Regions from separate parts of the Streptomyces sp. NPDC020780 genome, predicted to be linked through region 4. Evidence: riboswitches for the same ligand, from Rfam matches in the RefSeq annotation. Region 4 holds a riboswitch; each other region holds the start of a gene.

The links. Region 4 has a riboswitch for cyclic di-AMP ahead of ACH4VO_RS29565 (M23 family metallopeptidase). Riboswitches for the same ligand answer to the same signal wherever they lie in the genome.
Positions count from the first base shown of each region.
Region 1: it holds a riboswitch for cyclic di-AMP, as region 4 does, so the genes downstream of both, ACH4VO_RS12385 (M23 family metallopeptidase) here and ACH4VO_RS29565 (M23 family metallopeptidase) in region 4, are expected to answer to the same signal.
Region 2: it holds a riboswitch for cyclic di-AMP, as region 4 does, so the genes downstream of both, ACH4VO_RS08660 (C40 family peptidase) here and ACH4VO_RS29565 (M23 family metallopeptidase) in region 4, are expected to answer to the same signal.
Region 3: it holds a riboswitch for cyclic di-AMP, as region 4 does, so the genes downstream of both, ACH4VO_RS20625 (transglycosylase family protein) here and ACH4VO_RS29565 (M23 family metallopeptidase) in region 4, are expected to answer to the same signal.

Region 1 covers NZ_JBIRTB010000005.1:382,251-389,353, forward strand. Annotated here, with positions in the region: gene ACH4VO_RS12370 (GNAT family N-acetyltransferase) at 1-627, opposite strand, end outside; gene ACH4VO_RS12375 (HPr family phosphocarrier protein) at 792-1,073, shown strand; gene ACH4VO_RS12380 (GntR family transcriptional regulator) at 1,264-1,971, opposite strand; gene ACH4VO_RS12385 (M23 family metallopeptidase) at 2,243-3,016, opposite strand; cyclic di-AMP (ydaO/yuaA leader) riboswitch at 3,030-3,197, opposite strand; gene ACH4VO_RS12390 (pitrilysin family protein) at 3,390-4,772, opposite strand; gene ACH4VO_RS12395 (pitrilysin family protein) at 4,799-6,178, opposite strand; gene ACH4VO_RS12400 (DNA topoisomerase IV subunit A) at 6,426-7,103, shown strand, end outside.
Region 2 covers NZ_JBIRTB010000003.1:590,052-597,154, reverse strand. Annotated here, with positions in the region: gene ACH4VO_RS08670 (8-amino-7-oxononanoate synthase) at 1-1,123, shown strand, start outside; gene ACH4VO_RS08665 (LysR substrate-binding domain-containing protein) at 1,511-1,732, opposite strand; gene ACH4VO_RS08660 (C40 family peptidase) at 1,921-2,391, opposite strand; cyclic di-AMP (ydaO/yuaA leader) riboswitch at 2,395-2,596, opposite strand; gene ACH4VO_RS08655 (urease subunit gamma) at 3,501-3,803, shown strand; gene ACH4VO_RS08650 (urease subunit beta) at 3,817-4,128, shown strand; gene ACH4VO_RS08645 (urease subunit alpha) at 4,121-5,842, shown strand; gene ACH4VO_RS08640 (urease accessory UreF family protein) at 5,860-6,525, shown strand; gene ureG (urease accessory protein UreG) at 6,569-7,103, shown strand, end outside.
Region 3 covers NZ_JBIRTB010000010.1:85,919-93,021, reverse strand. Annotated here, with positions in the region: gene ACH4VO_RS20650 (SurA N-terminal domain-containing protein) at 1-559, shown strand, start outside; gene ACH4VO_RS20645 (hypothetical protein) at 734-1,183, shown strand; gene ACH4VO_RS20640 (nucleoside triphosphate pyrophosphohydrolase) at 1,255-2,241, shown strand; gene ACH4VO_RS20635 (cytochrome P450) at 2,238-3,707, shown strand; gene ACH4VO_RS20630 (transglycosylase family protein) at 3,813-4,856, shown strand; cyclic di-AMP (ydaO/yuaA leader) riboswitch at 5,147-5,316, shown strand; gene ACH4VO_RS20625 (transglycosylase family protein) at 5,317-6,015, shown strand; gene eno (phosphopyruvate hydratase) at 6,346-7,103, shown strand, end outside.
Region 4 covers NZ_JBIRTB010000021.1:15,146-22,248, reverse strand. Annotated here, with positions in the region: tRNA gene ACH4VO_RS29580 (tRNA-Met) at 565-638, shown strand; partial or broken gene ACH4VO_RS29575 (TipAS antibiotic-recognition domain-containing protein) at 827-972, shown strand; gene ACH4VO_RS29570 (PP2C family protein-serine/threonine phosphatase) at 1,106-2,263, shown strand; cyclic di-AMP (ydaO/yuaA leader) riboswitch at 2,497-2,649, shown strand; gene ACH4VO_RS29565 (M23 family metallopeptidase) at 2,661-3,701, shown strand; gene ACH4VO_RS29560 (PrsW family intramembrane metalloprotease) at 3,992-5,458, opposite strand; gene trmB (tRNA (guanosine(46)-N7)-methyltransferase TrmB) at 5,607-6,437, opposite strand; gene lhgO (L-2-hydroxyglutarate oxidase) at 6,430-7,103, opposite strand, start outside.

The DNA.
Region 1 (7,103 bases), on a different contig from region 4:
CACGGAGCGGGCCTCGGCCCGCTGTTCACGGCCGCGCTGGACGGCGAGGGACTCGGCGGTCGGCTCCAGGTCGAGGGTGAGGTGGACCGACCCGTCCTCGAAACTGCGCTGCTGGGTGTACCCGGCGTCGCGGAACACCTTGATCATCTTGTTGTTGGCGGGCAGGACCTCGGCGGCGAAGCGGCGGATGCCCCGCTCCCGGGCGACGGCCGCGATGTGTTCGAGAAGCGCCGAGGCCACGCCGCGGCCCTGGTGGGCGTCCTGGACGAGGAAGGCGACCTCCGCCTCGTCGGCGGGGGCGGACGCGGGCCTGCCCTGGGCGTCGATCCGGTCGTAGCGGACAGTGGCGATGAACTCGCCGCCGATCGTGACGGCCAGGCCGACCCGGTCGACGTAGTCGTGATGGGTGAAGCGGTGCACGTCCTTGGCGGAGAGACGCGGGTACGGCGCGAAGAAGCGGTAGTACTTCGACTCGGCGGAGACCTGCTCGTAGAAGCTGACCAGCCGCTCGGCGTCGTCCGTGGTGATGGGCCTGATGCGCGCCGTACCGCCGTCGCGGAGCACCACGTCGGCCTCCCAGTGGTCGGGGTACGCGTGAGGCGGACTCTGCTCCCGGGTCGGCTCCATGGACAAAGCCTACGGCCAGGCACACCGGTAGCGGAGGGTTCGGGGCGGGGGCACGCTGAGGGGTGCCGCCGGCGGTGGGCGACCGGGGCCGGAGGCGGGGCACGGCAGCATGTGCCGCATGAGAGACTGGTCTAGACAACCATTGATTCGTGAAGGGCAGAACCATGGCTGAGCGCCGCGTCAACGTCGGTTGGACCGAGGGCCTGCACGCCCGCCCCGCTTCCATCTTCGTCCGTGCCGCCACGGCCTCCGGCATCCCCGTGACGATCGCCAAGGCCGACGGAAACCCGGTCAACGCGGCCTCCATGCTCGCGGTACTCGGCCTGGGCGCCCAGGGCGGCGAGGAGATCGTGCTCGCGTCCGAGGCCGACGACGCCGAGGCTGCCCTGGACCGTCTGGCGAAGCTGGTCGCCGAGGGCCTGGACGAGCTTCCCGAGACCGTCTGATCCGGCTGGTTTCCGCCGGAGCCTCTTGGGCACCTGAGCCGCGGCATCCCTTTCCCGGGAGCCGCGGCTTTCCCGTTCCCGGGTGTACCGGAACCCGCCTTCAATGACCGCCGAGCGGCCGGTAAATCCTGAAGAAGGGCAGCAGAAAGAAATCCCCCGGGAATTACCTTCTTTGTATACGGCGCCGTTGTTAATGGCGTAGCCCCACGATGTTTACGGCGTGTTGCGAAGTGCTCACCCGCGTTCCGCCCGTCGCCGCGCGCCCCGTCCGGCCCACGCGGCGCAGCCGGTGCGCGGCGGTGGCGCGTTCGGCGTGCTGGGCGGCGAGGGCCCTGGCGCGTTCCGCATCTCCGCGGGCCACGGCGTCCACGATGGCTCCGTGCTCGGCCCACGAGTCGGCGGGCCGGACCGGCTGCTCGACGGTGTACATCCAGGCGATCTTGTGGCGGAGCTGGGTGAGCAGCGCGATCAGCGCGGGGCTGCCGGACGCCTGGGCCAGCGTCTCGTGGAACCAGCCGCCCAGCGAGCGCAGATCCTCCCCCTCCCCGCGCCGCACCCGCTCCTGCCCCAGCCTGACCAGCCCGCGGAGCACCTTGAGGTGTGCCTCGCTGCGGCGCTGCGCGGCTCGCGCGGCGCCCAGCGGCTCCAGGAGCATCCGGATCTCCAGCAGGTCGGCTGCCTCCTCTTCCGTGGGCTCGGCCACGCAGGCGCCGGCGTGCCGGCGGGTGACGACGAACCCCTCGGACTCCAGGGTGCGCAGCGCCTCGCGCACCGGGACGCGGGAGACGCCGTAACGACGCGCGAGTACCTCTTCGGTCAGGCGGCTGCCGCGCGCGAAGACACCGGAGACGATGTCGTCACGGACAGCCGTGCATACCGAATGCGCGGGAATACGCATGTCCGAACCTCCGCCTTGATCCCCGCGGAACGCGGCCGATCGACGCCTGTTCTGTGACTCTATTGCAATCCGCCGTAATTCCCGACGGCGGGGTCGAATTCATGGATATCTTCTGGCCACGGACGGCTTCGGCCAGATGCGGATCCGGAAGGGTCTGTGGGGTCCGTGGGGTCCGTGGGGTCGCCGGGGCACGCCGAAGGCCCCGGCGGGCTTGGGGCCTTCGGTGGAGTGGCGCCGCGCCGACCGGGGGCCGTCCCGGGCGCCGGACCTGTCAGACCTGGACGCCGTGGGCGCGGAGGTATGCGACAGGGTCCATGTCCGAGCCGTACTCCGGGCTCGTCCGCGCCTCGAAGTGCAGGTGCGGCCCCGTGGAGTTGCCCGTCGAGCCCGAGAGGCCTATCCGCTCACCCGAGGCGACGCTCTGGCCGACGGAGACGCCGATCGAGGAGAGGTGGCCGTACTGGGTGTACGTGCCGTCCGCCATCCGGAGCACGATGTTGTTGCCGTACGCACCGCCCCAGCCCGCCTCGACGACCGTGCCGGCGCCGACCGCGACCACGGAGGTGCCGGAGGCGGCGCGGAAGTCCACACCGGAGTGGCTGCCGGAGGACCAGAGGGAGCCGCCCGACTTGTAGCCGGTGGTCACGTACGAACCGGCGACCGGGAGGTGGAAGGCGTTGAGCCGGGCGCGCTCCGCGGCGCGGGCGGCGCGTGCCTTCTCCTCGCGCACCTCGGCGGCACGGGCCTCCGCCTTGCGCTTCGCCTCGGCCTTCGCACGGGCCTCCGCCTCGGCCTGCGCCGCCAGGTCGGCCTGGTGCTGCTGGGCCTCGGCCTGGGCCTCGATCTGAGCGGCGAGGGTGGTGTCGATGGCGACGGCCTGGGTCAGTCCGGTGGTGCTGACTGCGGGGGCGTCGGAGTCGGCGGCGAGGGCGGGGGACGCCGTGGCGCCGACGGTGGCCAGGGCCGCGATGCCGACGGCCCGGGCGCCGTGGCGCGACAGGCGGCTCGGGGCACGGTGCTTCCCGGTGGCACGGGTGAACGCCATGGAGGAGTTGATCCTTTCCTTCCTTCTCGCCTACCGGGTTAGCTGACGGGTTCGGAGCAGGAAGGTCTCCTACGGGCCCCTGCGTCCCGCACGGGACGCAGGGGCCCGATTCACCCCAGGGACTGCGTGGGTCCCCGGCTCCCCAGGCTCGCGCCTGACGGGGACTCGGCGATGGCTGCCCGGTGCCGCGGTCGCGGCTGATGTCCGGCGGACAGCCGAGCCGACGCTAGGACGGGCGCCTGTCGTTCACCAAACGAAGACGGGCTTTTGTCACACATCCCACAGGGCATACCGGATGATCATCACTCAAGCCGGACAAAGAGACGGGCCCCGGCGCGGCTTCACTCGCCGGGGCCCGTCCGCTGCCGCTGGGTCAGCCGCTGACGACCGACACCTCGCCGATACCCAGTGCCCTGACGGGCTCCGCGATCTGCGCGGCGTCCCCGACGAGGACGGTGACCAGCCGGTCCACCGGGAAGGCGCTGACCACCGCGGCGGTCGCCTCGACGGTGCCGGTCTCTGCCAGGCGCGCGTACAGCCGGGCCTGGTAGTCGTCCGGAAGGTGCTGCTCCACCTGGTCGGCCAGGGTGCCCGCGACGGAGGCCGCCGTCTCGTACTTCAGCGGGGCCACCCCCACGAGGTTCTGCACCGCGGTCTCCCGCTCGGCGTCGGTGAGCCCTTCGGCCGCCAGGGTCCGCAGGACCGTCCACAGGTCCGCCAGCGCGGGACCGGTGGACTCCGTGTCCACGGAACCACTGATGGCGAGCATCGCCGCGCCGGTCGCCCCCGTGGAGGAGCCGGGCGCCGCCGAGCGCAGGACCTGACCGAAGGCCCGGACCCCGTACGTGTAGCCCTTCTCCTCACGCAGCACGCGGTCCAGCCGCGAGGTGAGGGTGCCGCCCAGGCAGTACGTGCCGAGGACCTGGGCCGGCCACACGCTGTCGTGCCGGTCCGCGCCGATCCGGCCGATCAGCAGCTGCGTCTGAACGGCACCGGGCCGGTCCACGATGACGACGCGGCCGGTGTCGTCCGCGGTGATCGGCGGCACGGGCCGGGCTTGGGCGGTGTTGCCCGACCAGTCGCCGAGCGTGTCGGCCAGGAGCGCGTCCAGGTCCACGCCGGTGAGGTCACCGACGACCACCGCCGTCGCCGTGGACGGGCGGACATGGGCGTCGTAGAAGGCGCGTACGGCCTCGGCGTCGATCCGGCGCACCGTCTCCTCGGTGCCCTGGCGCGGGCGCGACATGCGCGCCGTGGCCGGGAAGAGCTCCTTGGAGAGCTGCTTGGCGGCGCGCCGGGCCGGGTTGGCCTGCTCGTGGGGGATCTCGTCGAGCCGGTTGCCCACCAGGCGCTCGATCTCGCTCCCGGAGAGGGCCGGGGCGCGCAGCGCCTCGGCGACCAGGCCGAGCGCCTTGGCCAGCCGGGAGACCGGGACTTCCAGGGAGACCCGGATGCCGGGGTGGTCGGCGTGCGCGTCGAGCGTGGCACCGCAGCGCTCCAGCTCGGCGGCGAACTCCTCCGCGGAGTGCTTGTCCGTGCCCTCGGACAGGGCCCGCGCCATGATCGTGGCGACCCCGTCCAGGCCGTCGGGCTCGGCGTCCAGCGGCGCGTCCAGGAAGATCTCCACGGCGACGACCTGCTGGCCGGGGCGGTGGCAGCGCAGCACGGTCAGCCCGTTGGGCAGGGCGCCGCGCTCGGGCGCGGGGAAGGCCCACGGCCTGGCCTCGCCGGCGGTCGGCTGCGGGTGGTACTCCATCGTCACTCCAGTCACGGCGGCGTCGGTCACTTGTCGGCCCCCTCGTGCGCGCCGGCGGTGTCCGCCGGAGCTTCCTCCGCCGTTCCCCCGGCCTCGTCGGCCGGTTCGACCGGCTCGTAGACCAGGACCGCGCGGTTGTCGGGCCGCAGATGGGCCCGGGCGGCGTCCCGTACCTCCTCGGCGCTCACGTCGAGGACGCGCCGCACCGCGGTCAGGGCGAGCTGCGGGTCGCCGAAGAGTACGGCGTACCGGCAGAGTTCGTCGGCACGGCCAGCGACCGTGCCGAGCCGGTCGAGCCACTCGCGCTCCAACTGCGCCTGGGCCCGCTCCATTTCCTCGGGGGTGGGGCCCTCCTCGGCGAACCGGGCCAGCTCCTCGTCGACGGCCGTCTCGATCTGCGGCACCTCGACGCCACCGGACGTCTTGACGTCCAGCCATCCCAGGGAGGGCGCTCCGGCGAGCCTGAGCAGCCCGAATCCGGCGGCGACCGCCGTACGGTCGCGTCGCACCAGGCGGTTGTGCAGGCGGGAGGACTCCCCGCCACCGAGCACGGTGAGGGCCAGGTCGGCGGCGTCGCACTCCCGTGTCCCGTCGTGCGGCAGCCGGTAGGCGGCCATCAGCGCACGGGCGGGAACCTCCTCGTGGACCACTTCGCGCAGCTGCTCGCCGATGATGCCGGGGAGCGTGCCGTCGCGCGGCGGCTGCTTGCCGTCGTGGGACGGGATGGAGCCGAAGTACTTCTCGACCCAGGCCAGGGTCTGCTCCGGGTCGATGTCCCCGACCACCGAGAGCACCGCGTTGTTGGGCGCGTAGTACGTGCGGAAGAACGCCTGGGCGTCCTCGAGGGTCGCCGCGTCCAGGTCGGCCATCGAACCGATCGGCGTGTGGTGGTACGGGTGGCCCTCCGGGTAGGCGAGCGCCGTGAGCCTCTCGAACGCCGTGCCGTACGGGACGTTGTCGTACCGCTGGCGGCGCTCGTTCTTCACGACGTCCCGCTGGTTCTCCATGGACTCCTCGTCGAGCGCGGCGAGCAGGGAGCCCATCCGGTCCGCCTCGAGCCACAGAGCCAGCTCCAGCTGGTGCGTGGGCATCGTCTCGAAGTAGTTGGTGCGCTCGAAGCTGGTGGTGCCGTTGAGGGAACCGCCCGCCCCCTGCACCAGTTCGAAGTGGCCGTTCCCCTTCACCTGGCCGGAGCCCTGGAACATCAGGTGCTCGAAGAGGTGCGCGAGTCCCGTGCGTCCCTCGACCTCGTGACGGGAGCCGACGTCGTACCAGAGGCAGACGGCGGCGACCGGGGTCAGATGGTCCTCGGAGAGCACCACGCGCAGGCCGTTGGCCAGGCGGTGCTCGGTCGCCGTCAAGCCGCCGGAGCCGGCCTGGGCTGTGGCCGTGTGACCCATGGGCATGTACGTCCCTTCGATCGGTACAGGTTTTCCTGCCGGACCTGCCACTGTAAGCAAGCGCACGGGCACCTGGCGAAGTTCCCGTCGGGTGAATGATGCCGTGGACGGTGCCGTACACAGGGGCTCCCGGGGGGCTCCGCAGGCCGCTTCGGACGGGTCGAGGTCGGCGTTGTCGGTGCGGCGGTCCACAATGGTCCGCGTCAGAACCCTGAGGTTGCCCGACAGAATCTGTGAAGGAGTCGCAGCCGCGATGGCCCGCCGCAGCACGAAGACCCCGCCGCCGGACGACTTCGAGGAGAAGATCCTCGACATCGACGTCGTCGACGAAATGCAGGGCTCCTTCCTCGAGTACGCGTACTCGGTGATCTACTCCAGGGCTCTGCCCGACGCCCGCGACGGCATGAAGCCCGTGCACCGCCGCATCGTGTCCCAGATGAACGAGATGGGGCTGCGCCCCGACCGGGGCTACGTCAAGTGCGCCCGCGTCGTGGGCGAGGTGATGGGCAAGTTGCACCCGCACGGGGACGCGTCGATCTACGACGCACTGGTGCGCATGGCACAGCCGTTCTCGATGCGGCTGCCCCTCGTCGACGGACACGGCAACTTCGGCTCGCTCGGCAACGACGACCCGCCGGCGGCCATGCGGTACACCGAGTGCCGGATGGCCGACGCCACCTCACTCATGACGGAGTCGATCGACGAGGACACCGTCGACTTCCAGTCGAACTACGACGGCCAGGAGCAGGAGCCGGTCGTCCTCCCCGCCGCCTACCCGAACCTCCTGGTCAACGGCGCCTCGGGGATCGCGGTCGGCATGGCGACCAACATGCCCCCGCACAACCTCGGCGAGGTGATCGCCGCCGCCCGCCACCTCATCAGGCACCCGGGCGCCGACCTCGAGACGCTGATGCGCTTCGTCCCGGGACCC
Region 2 (7,103 bases), on a different contig from region 4:
ACTCCTCCGGACCCTGCGTCCCCGGCCCGCCGTACCCGCTCTGCTGGATCTTGCGAGCAACGACTACCTCGGACTGTCCCGCCATCCCTCGGTCACCGAGGGAGCCGCGGAGGCGGCCCGGACGTGGGGTGGGGGCGCCACCGGCTCGCGGCTCGTCACGGGGTCCACCGCCCTGCACGCCGAACTCGAACGCGCGCTGGCGGAGTTCTGCGGTTTCGAGGCCGCCCTGGTGCTGTCCTCCGGGTACGCGGCCAATCTCGCCGCCCTCACGGCGCTCGGGCGGCACGGCTCGCTGATCGTGTCGGACGCGCGGAACCACGCCTCGATCGTCGATGGCTGCCGGCTCTCCCGCGCCGACACCGAAGTCGTGCCCCACGCGGATCCGGAGGCGGTGGGCAAGGCACTCCGGGCGCATCGCGGGCGGGCACTGGCCGTGACCGACTCGGTGTTCTCGGTGGACGGCGACGCCGCCCCGCTGGGCAGGCTCGCCGAGGTGTGCCGGGAAGAGGGTGCGGCCCTGCTCGTGGACGACGCGCACGGCCTGGGCGTGCTGGGCGAAGGCGGCCGGGGAGCGCTCGCAGCCGCCGGTCTCGCCGGGGGTGAGGGCATCGTCGTCACGCTCACCCTCTCCAAGTCCCTCGGCAGTCAGGGCGGAGCCGTCCTGGGACCGGCCCGGGTCATCGACCACCTGGTCAACACCGCCCGTACGTTCATCTTCGACACCGGCCTCGCCCCCGCGGCCGTCGGCGCGGCGCTGGGCGGCCTGGCGCTCCTTCGCCGCGAGCCTGAGCGCGCGGGCAGGGCGCGCGCCGTCGCCGCCGAACTGCACGGACGGCTGACCGCGGCCGGGCTGACCGCCGTCCGCCCCGACGCCGCCGTCGTGTCCGTCCGCGCACCGTCCGCCCACGCGGCGGTGCGCTGGGCGGCCGACTGCCGGGCGGCCGGCCTCGCGGTGGGGTGTTTCCGCCCTCCGTCGGTCCCGGACGGAGTCTCCCGCCTGCGGCTGACGGCGCGGGCGGACCTGACACCCGAGCAGATCGAGAGCGCCGTGGCGACGGTGGTGGGCACGGCGCCCTCTCCGGTCACCGGTGAAGGCGGAGAAGAGGAGATGCCGAACGGCTGAGGCCCGATGAGGGGCTGGAGGCGGCTGCCGACCGCGTAGGGCGGTAATGACGCACCCGGGTACGGGAGTTGAGCGACCTGGGTCACGTGGCGCAGCCGGCCCTCATGCCCCTGGAGCCGTCGGCCCCGCGCTCCACGGCCTCCGCCCACGGTGCGTGGAGCAGCGGCCCCCTCGGGCGGAGCGCTCCGAAGCGTAGAGGGCCGTTGTCGTGCCTGTGAGCGGCCGGGAGGGCGCGGATCGGCGTCAGCCCGATCCGGGACGGCGGCAAGACGGTCTCGATCACCCCTCCCTGGGCCGTACCCGCGCAGGCCCTGCCCTGCCCTGACCTTTACCTGACCGGAAACCAGACCGCGGCGTCCGGGCGGGCGGGGCGGACCCGGCAGGGCCTCAGTGAGCGGCGGCCCGTCCGAAACCGCTGCGCAGCAGAGCCCTCAGCGTGGCCGCCGCGGCGGTGTTCCGCTCTCCCCGGTGCGCCACGGAGATCGTCCGGCGGAACTCCGCGTGTTCCAGTCGCCGTACGGCCAGAGGTGCCGAAGACATCGCCGCGACCATCTCCGGCACCACCGCCACGCCGAGCCCCGCGCTGACCAGCGTCGGTGCGGCGCTCACCGCGCTGGGGCTCGTACTGGTCGCCGCGCCCCTGCTGCACTGACCCGGCCACGGCGCGGCCGGGTGCGCGACGGTCCGCGACGGCCGTTGGAGTGTGCACGCGTACACGGGTGCGGTGTACGCGTGCACCCCGGAGGCGCGTATCAGCACACGGGCGAACAGAGGACGTGCGTACAGGTGTACGGACGTCAGCGGACCCTTCCGTACCAGACGCTCTTCGACCAGATCTTCTCCAGTCTGACCACCGCCCCGGTCTTCGGGGAGTGCCAGATCCTGCCTCCGCCGGCGTAGATGCCCACGTGGTACACGCTGCGGCCCGCATGGAAGAAGACCAGGTCGCCGCGTTGCCGCTGCGACCTGGTGATGTGGCGCGTGGTGTTGTACTGCTGCTGGGCCGTGCGGGGGAGTTTCTTGCCCGCCTTCTTGAAGGCGTAGAGCGTGAGGCCCGAGCAGTCGAACCGGTGGGGGCCCGTGGCGCCCCACCGGTAGGGCGCCCCCTTCTTCGAGGCGGCGACCTTCAGCGCCTTCGTCGAGTTGGTCGCGGCTTCGGCGTCGTCGACGATGCCGGGCGCCAGCATCGTGGTGCCGACCGCGAGTGTGAGAACCGAGGCCGTACCGACCCGGGCGAACAGAGACGGGACATGAACCTGCGCAGTCATGCGCAACCCTTCGTCAGCCGCCTGTGAAGGATGACCTGTCGGGTTCGGGCTGGCGAAGTTGCCCGGCCGCGCTCGGCGGCTTCACCCCGAGGGCTGTCCGGAACGGGTGTCCGGGCGGCCCGTTGTGCTCGGGTCCTCCACTCCTGCCGATCCACTCCTGTCGACCAGGCGTCCGGACGGCGGCAGGACTCGGCGTCCGCCCGGACCGCCCCGCCGCGGTGGCGGGGGCTTGTCGTCCCACGGATCTTTACTCACGCGGTGTCTGTTTTCCGAACTGAAAAGGCGTTATGTGAGAGTCGTCACGGCTGGCCCGTTCGGGTGGGCGGGGCTGACGCCGCTCCCCGGAGGTCCTGCCGCACCAGCCGCGTACCAGCGGCGGAACAGGGTGTTCCGCTCAGCGTCCCCACGCGATGCGCAAGTTGAACTGTCCCTCCTGAGGGGGGCTGTCTGAGCCGAACGAGGGAGGAAGATTCCTCGGCCCGCCGGGCGTGTCGCGGCGCGTGCGCCGAGAAGCGGAGAGGATGCGGCAGTCGGGCGACCGGGAGCTCAACTCGTAGCGGTCGGCGGCATGGTGACCCACCTGGCGCGCCGGTCCCCGACCAGCCTGCGCAGGGGCGGACCGGTGTCTCCGCGTGGATCTGCGTCTCGCTCCTCTCGTGCGTGATCGCCGGCGCGTCCCGCAGGGGAACGGCGCGGGGCCGGCGCCCGCGGCGACCGGGGCGCTCCGCAGGTATCGCCGCAGCGCGCCGGATCGGTCCGGCCGATCCGGCCGACCACACCCAGAGACGCAGCCATCGCATTCACCTTCGGCGCGGGCCGGTACGGGAGCGTCCCCGGTGGGGCGTCGCCCGGGGGGTCCTCGCCGAGCCGGATTCGCCGGGCGCGGGAGGTGGGGCGCGGCGGGCCGGGCCTGCCGCGCCCGGGCCGCGCTCGGCGCCCCTGATGTACATGGGTCGGCAAAAGATCAGTTAACGCGCCGGAAAAACTTCCGCCCTAACGTGCAATACCTGGCCGCGAGGCCCTCTTCCACCTTCAACAAAGTGTTGAAGGTGGATAGGGTCCCGCTGCGCCCGGAGCCGGTACCGGGCGGAAGACGAAGAGGTGGAAGCGTGCAACTGACTCCGCACGAACAGGAACGCCTGCTCATCCACGTGGCGGCCGATGTCGCCGGAAAGCGCAGGGCGCGCGGGCTGCGGCTGAACCATCCCGAGGCGGTCGCCCTGATCACCTCACACCTCCTGGAGGGTGCGCGTGACGGCCGGACCGTCGCCGAACTGATGGCCTCGGGAAGGAAGGTGCTCACCCGGGAGGACGTCATGGACGGCATCCCGGAGATGATCCACGACGTCCAGGTGGAGGCCACCTTCCCGGACGGCACCAAGCTCGTCACCGTCCATGAACCGATCGTCTGACGGGAGCACACCGATGATTCCCGGAGAGATCCTCTACGCGGACGGCACCGTGCCGCTCAACGAGGGGCGCCCCGTCACCCGCCTCACCGTCCTCAACGTCGCGGACCGCCCCGTCCAGGTCGGCTCGCACTACCACTTCGCCGAGACCAACCCGGGTCTGGAGTTCGACCGTCCCGCTGCCCGCGGGCTGCGTCTCCATATCGCGGCGGGGACCGCCGTGCGCTTCGAGCCCGGCATCCCGGTCGACGTCGAGCTCGTCCCGCTCGCAGGTCTGCGCGTCGTTCCCGGGCTGCGCGGCGACACCGGAGGTCCTCTCGATGCCTGAACTCAGCCGTGCCGTATACGCCGACCTGTTCGGCCCCACCACCGGCGACCGCATCCGGCTCGCCGACACCGATCTCGTCGTCGAGATCGAGGAGGACCGCTCCGGGGGGCCCGGACTGGCCGGTGACGAAGCCGTGTTCGGCGGCGGGAAGGTGATCCGGGAGTCGATGGGCCAGGCGCGCACCACCCGCGCCGAGGGCGCGCCCGACACCGTGGTCACCGGCGCCGTCATCATCGACCACTGGGGTGTCGTCAAGGCCGACATCGGCATCCGAGGCGGTCGGATCACCGGCATCGGCAAGGCCGGCAACCCGGACACGATGGACGGCGTCCACCCCGACCTCGTCATCGGCCCCGAGACGGAGATCATCGCGGGCAACGGCATGTTCGTCACGGCGGGGGCCATCGACGCGCACGTCCACTTCATCTCGCCGACCCTGATCGACCAGGCGCTCTCCGCCGGCATCACGACACTCGTCGGGGGTGGAACCGGGCCCGCGGAGGGCAGCAAGGCGACCACCGTCACCCCAGGACCCTGGCACCTCGCCCGGATGTTCGAGGCACTGGAGGAGTACCCCGTCAACATCGGCCTGCTCGGCAAGGGCAACACCATGTCCCGCGAGGCCATGCACTCCCAACTACGGGCCGGAGCACTGGGATTCAAGATCCACGAGGACTGGGGCGCGACCCCCGCCGTCATCGACGCCTGTCTGCGCGTGTGCGAGGAGACCGGAGCCCAGCTCGCCATCCACACGGACACGCTCAACGAGGCCGGCTTCGTCGCCGACACGCTGGCCGCCATCGCCGGGCGCACCATCCACTCGTACCACACCGAAGGTGCGGGAGGCGGGCACGCCCCCGACATCATCACCGTGGTGTCGGAGCCGTACGTCCTGCCCAGCTCCACCAACCCCACGCGTCCGCACACCGTCAACACCATCGAGGAACACCTCGACATGCTGATGGTCTGCCACCACCTCAACCCGGCGGTACCGGAGGACCTCGCCTTCGCCGAGTCCCGGATCCGGCCCTCGACCATCGCGGCCGAGGACATCCTCCACGACCTCGGCGCCATCTCGATCATCTCCTCGGACTCCCAGGCGATGGGACGCATCGGTGAAGTGGTCCTGCGGACCTGGCAGACGGCCCACGTGATGAAACGGCGACGCGGCTCCCTGCCCGGTGACGGTCCCGCCGACAACCACCGCGCACGTCGCTATGTCGCCAAATACACGATCAACCCGGCCGTCGCCCAGGGACTCGACCGGGAGATCGGCTCGGTCGAGACAGGCAAGCTCGCCGACCTCGTCCTGTGGGACCCGGCGTTCTTCGGCGTCAAGCCCCGGACTGTGATCAAGGGCGGCCAGATCGCCTACGCGCAGATGGGAGACGCCAACGCCTCCATTCCCACCCCCCAGCCGGTCCTGCCGCGCCCGATGTTCGGCGCCGTCGGCCGGGCGCCCGCCGCCAACTCCGTCAACTTCGTCGCCGAAGCGGCGCTGGCGGACGGGCTGCCGGAACGGCTGGGCCTCGGCAAGCGGTTCGTCCCGATCACCAGTACGCGCGGAATCACCAAGGCGGACATGCGGGAGAACGACGCTCTGCCCCAGGTCCACGTGGAACCCGACAGTTTCGCCGTCACCATCGACGGGGAACGGGTCGAGCCCGCACCGGCCGCCGAACTCCCGATGGCCCAGCGTTACTTCCTCTTCTGAGCGGCGGACGGCACCTCATGACGACACGCGCCGCACTCCTCGTCCTTGCCGACGGCCGCTTCCCGGCCGGAGGCCACGCCCACTCCGGAGGGGCCGAGCCTGCCGTCAAGGCGGGCCACATCCGTGACGCCCGGAGCCTGGCGGACTTCTGCCTGGGCCGGCTGCACACCACCGGCCTCACCGCCGCGGCGCTCGCCGCCGCGGCGGCCCACGGGCTCGACCCGCTCGCCCTCGACGAGGCAGCCGACGCCCGGACCCCCTCGCCCGCGCTGCGGTCCGTGGGACGCAAGCTCGGCCGCCAGCTCATGCGGGCGGCGCGGGCGACCTGGCCCGGCCCCGAGCTGGACGCACTCGCCGCGGCCCGCCCGCGCGGCGCGCACCAGCCCGTCGTCCTCGGCCTCACCGCACGCACGGCGGGCCTCGGTCCGGAGGACGCCGCACACTGCGTCGCGTACGAGACCGTCAGCGGACCCGCCACCGCGGTGGTCCGGCTGCTCTCCCTGGACCCCTTCGAGGCCACCGCAGTCCTCGCCCGCCTCGCGCCCGCGCTCGATCGGGTCGCCGAACAGGCCGCCGCGGCCGCGAGGGAAGGCATCGACGCCCTGCCCGCCGCCTCCGCACCGCTCCTCGACATCACCGCGGAGGCGCACGCGGCCTGGCCCCTCCGGCTGTTCGCGTCCTGACGCCACCGATTCCCGATTCCCGATCCTCACAGGAGCCGCACCCATGCACCTCGACCACGCCCATGACGGACCCGCGGCTCTCAGCGCCGACGCCGTGCGCCCCGACGGAACCCGTCGCGCCCTGCGCATCGGCCTCGGGGGGCCCGTGGGTTCCGGGAAGACCGCGACCGTCGCCGCCCTTTGCCGTGTCCTGCGCGACCGGCTGTCCATCGCCGTGGTCACCAACGACATCTACACCCAGGAGGACGCCGCCTTCCTGCTCCGCAACGCGGTGCTGCCCCCCGAGCGCATCCAGGCCGTGGAGACCGGCGCCTGCCCTCACACCGCCATCCGGGACGACATCTCCGCGAACCTCGAAGCCGTCGAGGACCTCGAGGACTCCGTGGGGCCGCTCGATCTGATCCTCGTCGAATCCGGGGGCGACAACCTGACGGCCACCTTCTCCAAAGGGCTCGTCGACGCCCAGATCTTCGTGATCGACGTGGCGGGCGGCGACGACATCCCGCGCAAGGGCGGACCCGGCGTCACCACCGCCGACCTCCTCGTCATCAACAAGACCGACCTCGCCCCCTACGTCG
Region 3 (7,103 bases), on a different contig from region 4:
CGCGGCCGTGGTCGGCGGTGACCGTATCGCGGTGTCCACCGTTCAGGCGCAGACGGCGGACGTGCGCGGGGCACAGCAGGCCTCGGCCCGGTCCGCGGAGCTCGAGAAGTCCTCCGGGCAGCTCACCCGGGTCAAACTGTCCAGCCTGATCTTCGGCCGGGTCCTGGACCGTGCCGCGCAGGACGCCGGAGTGAGCGTGAGCCGCAAGGAGATCCAGCAGACCCGCACGGCAGCGGCAGCGCAGTCCGGCGGGGACGAGGGCCTGCGGACGATGATGCTCGAGCAGCGGTGGGTCGCTCCCGGGCAGATCGACGACAGCCTCCGCCAGGAGGTGCAGCTCCCGAAGCTGGCGCAGGCGCTCGGCGCCGACCTGCAGAGTCCGGCGGGGGTGCGGACGGTCGGGCAGGCGCTCACCAAGGCGTCGAAGGCCCTGCACATCGACGTCAATCCGCGCTTCGGCACCTGGGACGACGCGAAGGTCCAGCTCAGCACGGTCAAGGTCCCGTGGCTCAACCAGGTCACCACGTTCCCGGACCAGCAGCCCGAGACGAGCGCCTGACGCCGGGAACGCGGTGGTACGGCGGCGGGTGTTCCGTGTGGCAAGGTAGGCCGGTCATGCGCGCTGAGCCGTGCACAGTCCCGAGAGGTCACAGCCCTGGTGGGGTGCGGTTTCGGGCGCAGTTCTCCGCTCTGCTCGCCGCACCGTACTTTCGGCCCACCTCAGGGATGTGTTGTGAACGCGAGACGCCGTCGGGCGCTACTGGTCGCCGTTGCGAAGATGCTGGGTCCCGGGGAGCGGGTCGAGGCGACCGCGCTGGTGAATCTGAGCGAGGTCTCGTTCAAGAAGAACCTGGCGATGGGGGTTGCCGCGGCGATTCTGAGCGGTGGTGCGATGACGATGGCCATGGCGCCGCAGCCGATGTACCTCGCGGTGACCGGAGAGCGTCTGTTCCTGTTCCAGGCGAACCAGACCTTCGCGAAACCCGACCGGTTCGTGGGGACGTTCCAGCTCGACGACGTGAAGCGGACCGAGGTCGAGCGGGGCCTCCTGAAGCACTCCTTCGTCCTCGTCGACGAGGCGGGGGAGAGCGCTCTGCGCGTCTACTTCCCGCGGATCGGCGGCGGCAAGGAACTGGACGCGGTGGCACGGCTGATCCCCGTGGTGTCGGCCGTAGCGGCATAGAGCCGGTTCGGGCGCTCCGGCGCCCGAACCCGGGACGCCGCACCGGGTTCCGTCCGGGGTAGGTTCGAAGGGTGAACGCCGAAGCCCCGGGCCGTATCGTCCTGCTCACCGCCAGCCACCGGGTCGCGCCGGGACTGCTGTCCTGGCCTGCCTGGCAGACGCTGCACGCCGCCGACCGCGTGCTGTGCGCCGAGGCCGACCATCCGCAGCTGCCGTATCTGAGGGAGGCGGGGGTCGCCGTCGAGCACGCGGCACCCTCGGCCGAGGAGCTCGTGGACGCCTGTGCGGGCGGGCGGACGGTCGTGGTGCTGGTGGGCGGTGAGGGCAACCAGCCGCTCACCGACGGACTGGCCCGGCTCGGCGGATCGGGCAGGGTGCACATGCCGGACCTGGAGCTCCTGCCCGGCTCCTACGACCTGCCGGGCGCCCGGCTCCTCGACCTGGTGCAGGTCATGGACCGCATCAGGCTCGCATGCCCGTGGAGCTCGCAGAAGACGCACGAGGGCCTCGCGAAGTACGCCATCGAGGAGGCGTACGAACTGGTCGAGGCCATCGAGGACGGCGACCGGGACGAGCTGCGCGAGGAGCTCGGGGACGTACTGCTCCAGGTGGTCTTCCACGCCCGGATCGCCCAGGAGGACCCGGACGAACCGTTCGCGATCGACGATGTCGCCGGCACGATCGTGGAGAAGCTGATCCACCGCCACCCGCACGTCTTCGGTGAGGAGACCGCCGAGACCCCGGACGACGTGCGCGCCCACTGGCTTCGGACCAAGGCGATCGAGAAGCAGCGCGATTCGGTCACCGACGGGGTGCCGCTCGGCCAGCCCGGCCTGGCGCTCGCCGCGAAGCTGGCCGGCCGGGTCCGCACCGCCGGGCTGGACGTGGCGCTCCCCGAGGGCGACGGCGTCGGCTACCGGCTCCTCACCCTCGCCGTACGCGCCGAGCAGGACGGCACCGACCCGGAGGCCGCGCTGCGGGCCGCGGCGCGTGCGTACCGGGACGCGATCCGGGCGGCGGAGGGCCACGGGGCGGCGCCGGATACCGTCGAGGAGTGAACGACAGCCCCGCCGACAACCGCGCGGACCCCTCGGCCGACCGTCCCGCGGATCCCCCGGCCGCCGGTTCCGGGTGTCCTCCGGCCGCCGTCTCCGGAGGAAACCCGGCCGCCGCCGCGCCCCCCGAGAGCCCCCTCGAGGGCACCCCCGGTGGCGCCCCGGCCGGGCCTCCCGCCGGCTGCCCCGTCGACCACCCCGCCCCCGGCGGCGCCCCCGAACTCTTCACCTGGGAGTTCGCGACCGACCCGTACCCCGCCTACGCCTGGCTCCGCGAGCACAGCCCCGTTCACCGCACCGCGCTGCCCAGCGGTGTCGAGGCCTGGCTGGTGACCCGGTACGACGATGCCAGGCAGGCCCTCGCCGACGCCCGCCTCTCCAAGAACCCCATGCACCACGCCGGGTCGGCGCAGGCCAAGGGGAGGACCGGCATCCCGGGCGAGCGCAAGGCGGAGCTGATGACGCACCTGCTCAACATCGACCCGCCGGACCACACCCGGCTGCGCCGGCTCGTCTCCAAGGCGTTCACCCCCCGCCGGGTCGCCGAGTTCGCGCCCCGCGTGCAGGAGCTGACGGACCGGCTGATCGACTCCTTCGTCGAGGAGGGCTCGGCGGACCTCATCCACGACTTCGCCTTCCCGCTCCCCATCTACGCGATCTGCGACCTGCTGGGCGTCCCCCCGGAGGACCAGGACGACTTCCGCGACTGGGCGGGCATGATGATCCGCCACGGCGGCGGCCCGCGCGGCGGTGTGGCCAGGTCGGTCAAGAAGATGCGCGGCTACCTCGCCGAACTCATCCACCGCAAGAGGGAGAATCCCGGCGACGACCTGATCTCGGGTCTGATCCGGGCGAGCGACCACGGTGAGCACCTCACCGAGAACGAGGCCGCGGCGATGGCGTTCATCCTTCTCTTCGCCGGTTTCGAGACGACCGTCAACCTGATCGGCAACGGTACCTACGCGCTGCTGCGTAACCCGGAGCAGCGCGGGCGACTGCAGCGCTCCCTCGCCGAGGGCGAGGAGGGCCTGCTGGCCACCGGCATCGAGGAACTGCTGCGGTACGACGGGCCTGTCGAGATGGCGACCTGGCGCTATGCCACCGAGCCCGTCACCCTCGGAGGTCAGGCCATCGCGGTCGGGGACCCCGTGCTCGTGGTCCTGGCCGCCGCGGACCGCGACCCGGAGCGATTCCGGGATGCGGACACCCTGGACCTCGCGCGGAGTGACAATCAGCACCTCGGATACGGGCACGGCATCCACTACTGCCTGGGAGCTCCCCTGGCCCGTCTGGAGGGGCGGACGGCGCTGGCCACCCTGCTGCGGCGCCTTCCTGACCTGCGGCTCGCTCCGGAAGCGGCCGACGTACGGTGGCGTGGAGGGCTCATCATGCGCGGACTGCGCACTCTTCCCGTGGAGTTCGATCCCGGACACCGGTCCGTCGGGAGTGACCCTCCGTCAAGTCTGTGATGTTCGCGTGATCTCCGCTGCATCGACTTGTGACACACGTTCGAGTCCGGCTAGGTTCACCGTTCGACTCACCAGCCACACGTCGGTCACACGGAAGGCAATCCCATGGGCTCCGCGAACGGCAGACACCGTCGCCCTCGTCAGGCACCCGCCATCGTCGTCGCCGCGGGCGTGACGGGATCGGCCATCGCCATCCCGCTGCTCGGTGCGGGCGGCGCCCACGCCGCCGAGGCGTCGACCTGGGACCGGGTCGCCGAGTGCGAGAGCGGTGGCACATGGAGTGCCGACCTGGGCAACGGCCAGTACGGCGGTCTCCAGTTCTCGCAGGACACCTGGTCGGCCTTCGGTGGTACGGCGTACGCGGCGCGGGCCGACCTCGCCAGCCGCTCGCAGCAGATCGCGGTCGCCGAGAAGGTTTTGGACGCCAAGGGGCCGCAGGCCTGGCCCAGTTGTGCGCTGATCTCCGGGCTCGCCGTGGACGGCACCCTGCCGGGTGTCGACCCGGGCGGCGATCCGGCCGCCGAGCCGTCGGACTCCGCGAGCCCCTCGGGCGCCCCCTCGCCGGAGGCGTCGGACCGTACCGGCGAGGCGGACGCGAAGGGCGGCACCGCCGCGGACGAGAAGGACCGGCCGAGCGGCACGACCGGCAAGCAGGACGAGCAGGGCAAGAGCGGCAGGGCCGACGCCGACTCGGCCGACCCGTCCTCGCCTTCCGCCACCCCCTCGCCCGCGGCATCCGAGGCTTCCCAGGGCTCCGGGCCCGCGCGGGGCGAGAGCGCCAAGGGCGGCAAGCACCGCGGTACGCCTGCCCCGGAGGCGAGCGCCGAGGCGGACGCCGGGAGCGCCCGCGAGTCCGGCCGGCACGCCTCGCGCGGCGACGCAGGGGCGCGCACGGGCGCGGAGGCGGGCACGGACGCCTCGTACACCGTCCGCGAGGGCGACAACCTCTGGGCGATCGCCGACGCGCAGGAACTGCCCGGCGGCTGGACGGCGCTGTACGAGGCCAACAAGGACGAGCTGGGTTCCGACCCCGACCTGATCCTCCCGGGCCAGAACCTCGACCTGAGCCTCCAGGGCGCCTCCGACTCCGCGCCTGCGGACGCCGGTACGGGTACGGGGAGCGGCGCGGAAGCCGCTGCCGGCAACTGATCGAAAACGGGAAAACACCCCGAAAGCGGGGGCAGTTCAGAGGCCTATGTCCACTTATGCGTAAGTGAGACATGGGTCTCTTTGCTTCAACTGGCGGTTCGCGCCCGCCCGGTCCGCCCATATCCGCTCCGACCTGCGGAAATCATCCATCTCCCCGGGGTGGTACGGGCTGATTGGTCGTTATGTCCATCTTTGAATGTCGGGCTTGCCTGTGTTTACGGTCGGAACCGCTCGCACCGCGGGCACCTTCGACCGTCACGCCGAATCCTGCCGTCGGACGAAGGGGACAGACGCGTAAAGCGCCGTAGGCAGGAGCGGGGGACCCAGGTAAGTGCCGGGCCCGGCCGTCGAGAGACGGGCGAGGACCGGCTCGGGGTGAAGTCGGCCGCGAGAGCGGGCGACCGGGCGACTCACAGCCCGAACCCGACAGCTCACCTCGTAGGCGTCGGTGAGGAGAACCATGCTGCTTTCCAGCAAGGGCAAGCACCGCCGCCCGTCCAAGGCCGTCCGTGTCGCCACCCTGGTCGGCGTGGCCGGTGCCGCCGTCGCCGTCCCCCTGATGGGTGCGACGGGCGCCTCAGCCGCTTCCGTCGCCACGTGGGACGCCGTCGCGCAGTGCGAGTCCGGCGGTAACTGGTCGATCAACACCGGCAACGGTTACTACGGCGGCCTGCAGTTCTCGGCGTCCAGCTGGGCCGCCGCCGGCGGCACGCAGTACGCCGCCCGGGCCGACCTGGCCTCCAAGGCGCAGCAGATAGCCACCGCCGAGAAGCTTCTCGCCATGCAGGGCCCGGGTGCCTGGGCCTGCGCCGGTGCCGGCGGCCTGACGAACGACGGTGTGGACCCGGGTGTCGACACCGGTTCCGCGAAGAACGGCGACACGGCCCCGCAGGCCGCGCCGGAGCGCAAGGCCGAGCAGCCCACCACGCGCAGCGAGACCCGCAAGGCCCCGGAGGCGGCGAAGACCGTCACCACCCCGACGGGCGGCAAGGTCAAGAAGGGTGACGGGGAGTACAAGGTGAAGGCGGGCGACACCCTCAGCAAGATCGCCGAGGCGAAGCACGTCAAGGGCGGCTGGCACAAGCTGTTCACGCTGAACGACGACATCGTCGAGAGCGCCGACCTCATCTTCCCGGGGCAGCAGCTCCACCTGAAGTAGTCCCGGGCCCTCCTCCTTCCCAGGGACGCGGGGTGCCCGGCGGCACCCTGCGTGCTGTCCGGCCCGGCGCGCTCACACCCCCCCGTGCGCGCCGGGCCGGAGGCGTGTCCGGGGCCTCGTAGGGCTGCCGGGTTCGCGGCTGACCGTTCAACCTTTGTAGCTACTGGCCGGTATTTCTTGGACCTTTGCCCGGAATGCAGGCTCTTGGGTCCTTTTTCGTCCCAGGGGACGGGCGGTCGGCCGACGGAGCGGGCCGGGCCGGTTAGGCTCGTGTCGCAAGGCCACAGTGACCCTGCACAACCAGTGTCATATCCCAGAAGGAGATGCCTCGTGCCGTCCATCGACGTCGTCGTAGCCAGGGAAATCCTCGACTCCCGGGGCAACCCCACGGTCGAGGTCGAGGTCGGCCTCGACGACGGCAGCACGGGTCGTGCTGCCGTTCCGTCCGGCGCCTCCACCGGTGCGTTCGAGGCCATCGAGCTTCGCGACGGCGACCCCAACCGCTACCACGGCAAGGGGGTCGAGAAGGCCGTCCTGGCCGTGATCGAGCAGATCGGCCCGGAGCTCGTCGGGTACGACGCCACCGAGCAGCGCCTCATCGACCAGGCGATGTTCGACCTCGACGCCACCGAGAACAAGGGCTCGCTCGGCGCCAACGCCATCCTCGGCGTCTCGCTCGCCGTGGCCCACGCGGCGTCCGAGGCCTCCGACCTCCCGCTGTTCCGCTACCTCGGCGGCCCGAACGCGCACCTGCTGCCCGTTCCGATGATGAACATCCTGAACGGCGGCTCGCACGCCGACTCCAACGTGGACATCCAGGAGTTCATGATCGCGCCCATCGGCGCCGAGTCCTTCTCCGAGGCCCTGCGCTGGGGCGCGGAGATCTACCACACGCTGAAGAAGGTCCTCAAGACCAAGGGCCTGTCCACCGGTCTCGGCGACGAGGGCGGCTTCGCGCCGAACCTCGAGTCCAACCGCGCCGCCCTCGACCTCATCCTCGAGGCCGTCAAGGAGGCCGGTTACGTCCCCGGCCGCGACATCGCGCTCGCGCTGGACGTCGCCGCCTCCGAGTTCTACAAGGACGGCGT
Region 4 (7,103 bases):
GAGTGTCCTGTACGTAGGTGTGACGTAGGTACGTGCGGTGAAGAGCCCCGTGACCGGGCCGCCGGTGGAGATACCGGAAGGGTCCCGACCGGTACGGCGACGATGTGCCGCTACCGGTGCCGCGCCGCTTCGCGAGCGGCCGGATCATCATGCGGTGCATGCAGACTGTAACCCTCCCAGCACGGCTTTCCCCCGGTATTACGCCGCCCGGCCTGAAGGTCGGTGCGGCGGAGCGGGCTCGATGGTCCGGTTTGCGTGGAAGAGGTCGTGCGGATCGTACGTCTGCTCGGTCTCCGCGAGCGGTCGTCGCGGCCGCCGGGACGTGGGCGGGTCCAGGCGGTGGGGCCCTCGTGCAGGCCCTCCGGACAGGCGTCATGCGGAGATCACGGGGGACGCGGCGCTCTGCCGGGACAGGCCTCGCGCACGTCAACTGCCGTATTTGGAAACCGTGGTGAGCGGGATTGCCCGGCGCGCGGATGCCCGGGCGGGAGGCGGTCCGGCGGAGCCGCGGCCGTAATTGGTCAGGAGGACCTCGCGGATGCCGTAGAGTTGTCATCACAACGGCGCGGGGTGGAGCAGCTCGGTAGCTCGCTGGGCTCATAACCCAGAGGTCGCAGGTTCAAATCCTGTCCCCGCTACTGAAGACAGAGGCCCGGATCCTTCCAAGGATCCGGGCCTCTGTCGTATGCCCGTACGCACCCGGCCGGGGCCTCCGTCGCCCGCAAGGTGTTCTTGTCGGTGCGCTGGACCTTGACGCCCCTGACGGCCAGGGCGCTCTCGTCCGGTTCGGCGGTGGCTGCCGTTGTGGCCGTCGCCCGCGACGGTGGTCACCCGGTCGTACGTCATCGGCGCCGGCGAGATGTATGTCGCCGACGAGCGCTTCGGAAAGAACTACGATCGGTAGGGGGACGGTACCGCCGTCCCGTACGGGATGCACTGACGATGTACGCGCGGCACCGACCCTCCGACTGACCTCCGGAGGCCGGGGCTCCGGCGTGCTCCTCCCTTCGGCCGATGCCGTTGTGCCGCACGGCGCGGCGACGGTCAGCCTGGGCGGGGCGCGGTACCGTCCGCAGCCGTGGGCGGACCGGGTAGGAGTGCACAGGTGGGGAAGCGGGAAAAACGGGGCGGGGCGGCCTTCGGCACACCCCGGGCGCGGCGGCTCGTGCGCTTGCTGCCGGCCCTGATGATCGTGGTCGGAGTCGTCTTCGACACCGTGACGCCGGCCGCGGTCACGGCCGTCCCGTTCTTCGCCGCGGCTCCGCTGCTCGCCGCCCCCTTCTTCTCGATGGCCAGCACGCTCCGTACCGGCGTCGCCGCGGTCCTCGTCGTCCTCGCCATCCGGCTCTCCGACGGCACGCTCGCCAGGGTCGTGCCGGTCACCGACCTGCTCACCCTGATCACCGTCTCCGGGCTCGCCCTCGTCATCAACGCCGTCGTACGGCGCAGCAACGAGCAGCTGGCCTCGGCCCGCGCCGTCGCGGCCACCGCGATGCGGGCGGTGCTCCCGGCGCCGGACGACCGCATCGGCGGGCTGCTGGTTGCGGCACGGTACGAGGCGGCCCAGGCGGACGAGTTCGTCGGCGGTGACCTGTTCGCCGTCGCGGACACACCGCACGGGGTCCGGCTGGTCGTGGGGGACGTACGCGGCAAGGGGCTGGAGGCCGTGGGGGCGGTGGCCGTGGTGATCGGGGCGTTCCGGGAGGCGGCCGAGCAGGAGCTGTCGCTGGAGGGCGTGGCCCAGCGGCTGGAGCGCGCGCTGGCGCGGGAGGGCACGCGGCGTGGCGGGCTCGACACCATGGAGGGGTTCGTCACCGCCGTACTCGCCGAGATCCCGGCGGGTTCGGACACGGTGCGGATCGTCAACCGCGGTCACCCCGAGCCGATCCTGCTGCACGGAGACGGGGCGCTCGACGTGTTGTCGCCCAGTGCTCCCGCCCTGCCGATCGGCATGGGGCTGGACGTGTGGCCGGACCGGTCGGACGAGTGGGCCATGCCGCCCGGGGCGACGCTTCTGGTGTTCACGGACGGCCTCTCCGAGGCCCGGAACGCGGACGGTGCCTTCTACGACCCGGCGGACCGGCTGCGTGGCCGGATCTTCCCCGGACCCGACGAGCTGCTCTCCGCCCTCACCGACGACGTACGGCTGCACACCGGGGGCCGGTCCACGGACGACATGGCGCTCCTGGCGGTCGGGCGGCCCGCCCGGGGGCAGCCGGAGCGGCGGACGACGGTGAAGATCGTGGGGAGGGGCGAGGGATGACCGCTGCGACTGTCCGTGATCGAAGGACGCCGCTACGCATAACGTTTGACACTCCGTCAGAAACTGATGGTCGGTAAAGGGATATGCAACTCGTCCGTTTGTGACCGTTTCACCCATAAAAATGCAGGTCGTAGGCGTGAATGATCACCTGGAACGGCTTGGAATCGGGCCCTGGTCTCTATTAACGTTCGATAACGCAGCGCGGTTGTCCCAGTCGTCGCCAGAGGCGGCACCGTGCGCGAGCGCCGAATTCCGCAAGGGAACCGGGGAACCACCTACATGGGGTGAATCGGGCACCTGCGTCTCGTGAGAGACGAAGGGACCCGTAGGAGACCTTCCTGCTCCGAACCCGTCAGCTAACCCGGTAGGCGAGAAGGAAGGAAAGGAGTGCGCCCACGTGGCGTCCAATCAGCCTGCCCCCGAGGCCCCGTCACCCTTCAGGACCGACTCGTTCGGTGGCGAGGAGAGGACCTGGGACGAGTGGAATCCCACCGAGGAATCCATCCGCCCCGTGCGCGGCAGGCACCGCGTAGCCAAGCAGCGAGGTCTCGCCCGTAGCTCCACCGTCCTCGGCGTCGGTGTCATCGCGGCCGTCGGCGCGGGCGGCATGGCCACCGCGCAGAGCAAGCCGCCGGTCTCCATCTCTCTTCCCGATTCCATCGCGGACAAGCTTCCCGACGCCACGTCCCTTCCCGGCGTGGGCGCTTTCATGTCCGACGAGGCCGAAGCGGACCACGAGACCCTCGCCGCCTCCGCCCCGCTGACCACGGCCGGCATCACCGCCGCCGAGGCGGAGGGGGGAACCACCGACGCCGGTGAGGCCCTGCGGGCGCGCATCCTCCAGCAGGCCGAGCAGCAGCAGGCCGGAGCCGATGCCGAGGCCAGGGCCGCGCAGGAGAAGGCCGCCGCCGAGGAGGCCGCGGCCCAGGCCGCCAAGCAGCAGAGCAAGGCCGAGGCCCAGGCCGCGGCCGAGAAGAAGGCGGCGGAGGAGGCTGCGAGGAAGAAGGCCGAGGCCGAGCGCCTCGCCAAGCTCGCCGCCAGCTACGCCATCCCCACGTCCTCGTACACGATCACGTCGACCTACGGCCAGGCCGGATCGATGTGGTCCTCCGGCTACCACACCGGGCTGGACTTCGCCGCGCCGACCGGCACCCCGGTCAAGGCGGTCCACGGCGGAACGGTGAAGTCGGCCGGCTGGTCCGGCTCGTACGGCTACCGCACGGTCCTCGAGCTCGAGGACGGTACGGAGGTCTGGTACTGCCACCAGTCCTCGATGGACGTCACGGCCGGTCAGACGGTCAGCACGGGTGACACCATCGGACGCGTCGGCGCCACCGGCAATGTGACGGGCCCGCACCTCCACCTCGAGGTCCACACCGCGGACGGCTCGGGCATCGACCCGATGAGCTGGCTGCGCAGCAAGGGCCTGTCGATCTGACCGCCCGCGCCGGCGTACGGCGCACCCGAACCCCGGCGGCCCTGACGCACACCCCCCGACGTCAGGGCCGCCGGTCTGCGTACGGCAGGGGGCGGCGTGGGTGCCGCGCCTGGTTGTCCGGGGTCCGGGGGTGCCGGCTGGGCGGGTGCCGGGTCTGCGTCCGGGGGCCCGCCCGCTGCGTCGGACCGCCCGTGCGGGTACCGCCCCTGGCTGTTCCGGGTCTGCGGGTGCCTGGTCTGCGGGTGCCGGGTCTGCGTCCGCGGGAACCCGCTCGTGCGCGCCGGGTGGCCCTACCGGGGCGGCGGGTGGTGGCCGCCCGGCTGCTGACCGCCGGTGTGCAGATAGGGGTTGGGGCCGCCGTAGTGCCGGTGCGGCGGTGGGAGCTGCTGCGGATACGGCCGGTCGTAGGGCAGTTGGCGGGGGAACGGGCCGGGCGGAGGCATCCGGTGGGCGCGTATCCGGCCCGTCGCGTGGGCCGCGTACGTCAGGGCCGGGCCCGCGACGTCCCGGCGCTGCCACAGATGGTGCAGCAACTCCTGCTCCCGTACGGCGAACTCATGGCCCGCTCCGTCGTGGCGGGCCCTGCGGCGCAGCATCGCCAGCGAGGTCGCGAACAGCTCGTACTCCGCTACCGCGCGGGCCGCGGCCCTGCCCCGGGCACGGTCCGGCTGGCTGTTCCAGTGCCTGGCCATGTCGCGGGCCAGGCCACGCGCCCGCATCGAAGCCAGGGCGAGCGGCTCGGCGGGGGTGAGCCAGCCCGCCGCCGCGTAGACGGGCAGCTCGCCGGCGAGCGTGCGCAGCTCCCGCTGGCGGGACCAGATCGCCAGCCAGGTCACCAGGCCGAAGGCCGGGACCATGACCGCGCCGTACACCACGTAGAAGCCGTAGGCGCCGAAGGCCGACGAGCCGTTCCACAGGGCGTGCAGGCCCATGGCGAGGAGGAGCCCGAGCACCGGCAGCACGATCCGGCGCACCGGGTGCCGCCTGCCGCCGACGGCGGCGATCCCGAAGCCGATGCCGGTCAGCACCGTGAACAGGGGGTGCGCGAACGGCGACATGACCGCTCGTACGAAGAAGGTCCCGGCCGTCACCGAGGGGAACCCCGTTGTCCCCAGCTGCTGGTCCTCGCCGAAGGCGTTGCCGAGGTAGAGGATGTTCTCGGTGAACGCGAAACCGGTGGCGGTGAAGCCGGCGACCACGATCCCGTCGACGACGCCGCCGAACTCCCTTCTGCGGAAGAGGAAGAGCAGCAGGACGGCGGCGGCCTTGGCGCTCTCCTCGACTACCGGCGCGATGATCGTGGCGCCCAGGGTGTCGGCGCTCGCCGGGTCGGCGGTGGCCGCCGCTATCCAGCGGGTCGCGAACGTGTTCGCGGTGATCGCGACGAGCGCGGCGGCGCACGCGCCCCAGGCGAAGGCGAACAGCAGATTCCGCCAGGGCCCCGGCTCCACCCGGTCCAGCCAGCGGAACGCCGACATGAGCAGCGGGACGGGCAGCACGGCCAGGCCGAGCCCCACCACGAAGCCCTGGGTGCCGGTCTGTTCGCGCACCAGGGCCAGGATCATCAGCCCGCAGAGCGCGAGCACGGTGATCACCGCGCCGGCGCGGAACGTCCTGCTGCGCCAGACCATGCCGACGCGCCGGGGACGGTAACGCCACTGGCCTCGCTCGGGCACGGCGCCCAGGAACGCGTCGAGCCGCTGCTCCTCGAGAACCGGGACGGCCGGCTGCTGGTGCTGTTCGGACCCCTGGGACACCTGATGACCCTAACGAGAGGGACTGACACCCGGCCACGCGTGCACCGGCCGGGCGCCCGGCGGTGGCTGATCAGGGACGCCCGGAACGGTCCGGGGGGAGGCCCTGCGGGCAGGGGTGTGCGGGAGTCGTGCGGGGTCCGGGCGGGAGTCAGAGACGGCGGAACAGGATGTCGTGCACGACGTGGCCCTTGTCCAGGCCCTGGCCCTCGAAACGGGTCAGGGGCCGGAAGGCGGGCCGCGGCGCGTAGCCGCCGTCCGCCTGGGTGTTCTCGAACAGGGGGTGCGCGGTCAGGACCTCGAGCATCTGCTCCGCGTAGGGCTCCCAGTCCGTCGCGCAGTGGATGACCGCGCCCGGCTTCAGCCGGCGCGCCACCAGGTCGAGGAACTCCGGCTGGATCAGCCGCCGCTTGTGGTGCCGCTTCTTGGGCCAGGGGTCGGGGAAATACACCCTCAGCCCGTCCAGCGAGGCCGGCTCCAGCATCTCGCGGAGCAGGATGATCGCGTCACCGTTGGCGACGCGGACGTTGGACAGCCCCGCACGCTCCGCGAGGCCGAGAAGATTGCCCTGGCCGGGGGTGTGCACGTCGACGGCCAGAATGCCGGTGGCGGGATCGTCGGCCGCCATCAGCGCGGTGGCCTCACCCATGCCGAAGCCGATCTCCAGGACCACCGGGAGGCCGCCGAACAGGGCGGGCAGGTCCAGTACGCCGCGACCGTCGATGTCGAGGCCCCAGACAGGCCACAGCCGCTGCAGGGCGTCCTCCTGGCCAGCGGTCACCCGGCTGCGGCGCGGCTGGAAGCTGCGGATCCGGCGTTCGTGGTGCGAGCCCGCCGGGTCCGCGGCGGGCCCGCCCGGGAAGCGCGGCTCCTGGCGCAGCCTGCGCTGACGCTCGAAGGAGGCCTCGCGCAGGGCGTCGGCGTCGGCGTCGGTGCCGGCGGGGCCGGGCGTCCGGGGGGTGGGGTTCAAGGGTTCAGACACAATGACCCGATTCTACGGCGGGCGGCTTCCATCCCGTCGCGCGAGCCCGCTGCAGGGCCCGCCGCGCCACCTCCCTCCCGATGGGCAGCGAAGCGGTGGCGGCGGGCGAGGGGGCGTTCAGCACGTGCACGGTGTGCGTGGCCTCCCGGATCAGGAAGTCGTCCACGAGCGTGCCGTCGCTCAGCACCGCCTGCGCCCTGACACCCGCGGGGGACGGCCGCAGATCGTCCTCCGTCACCTCGGGCAGCAGCCGCCGGACGGCCCGGGTGAACGCCCGCTTCGACAGGGACCTGCGCACCTCGTCCGCCGCGTACCGCCAGTGGCGCCGGGCGATCCGCCAGGAACCGGGCCAGCTCACCGTCGCGGCCAGCTCCCGGGGATGGACGACCGGCCAGCTGTATCCCTCGCGGGCCAGCGCCGGCACCGCGTTCGGCCCGACGTGGACCGTGCCGTCGACGCCACGGGTCAGGTGCACCCCGAGGAACGGGAAGGCCGGATCCGGCACGGGATAGACCAGGCCCCGGACCAGCTCTGGGCGGGCCAGCTCGTAGTACTCGCCGCGGAACGGCACGATCCGCACGCCCGGATCGTCGCCCGCGAGCCGGGCCACCCGGTCGCAGTGCAGCCCCGCGCAGTTGACCAGGACCCGGGCACGGACCACCCTGC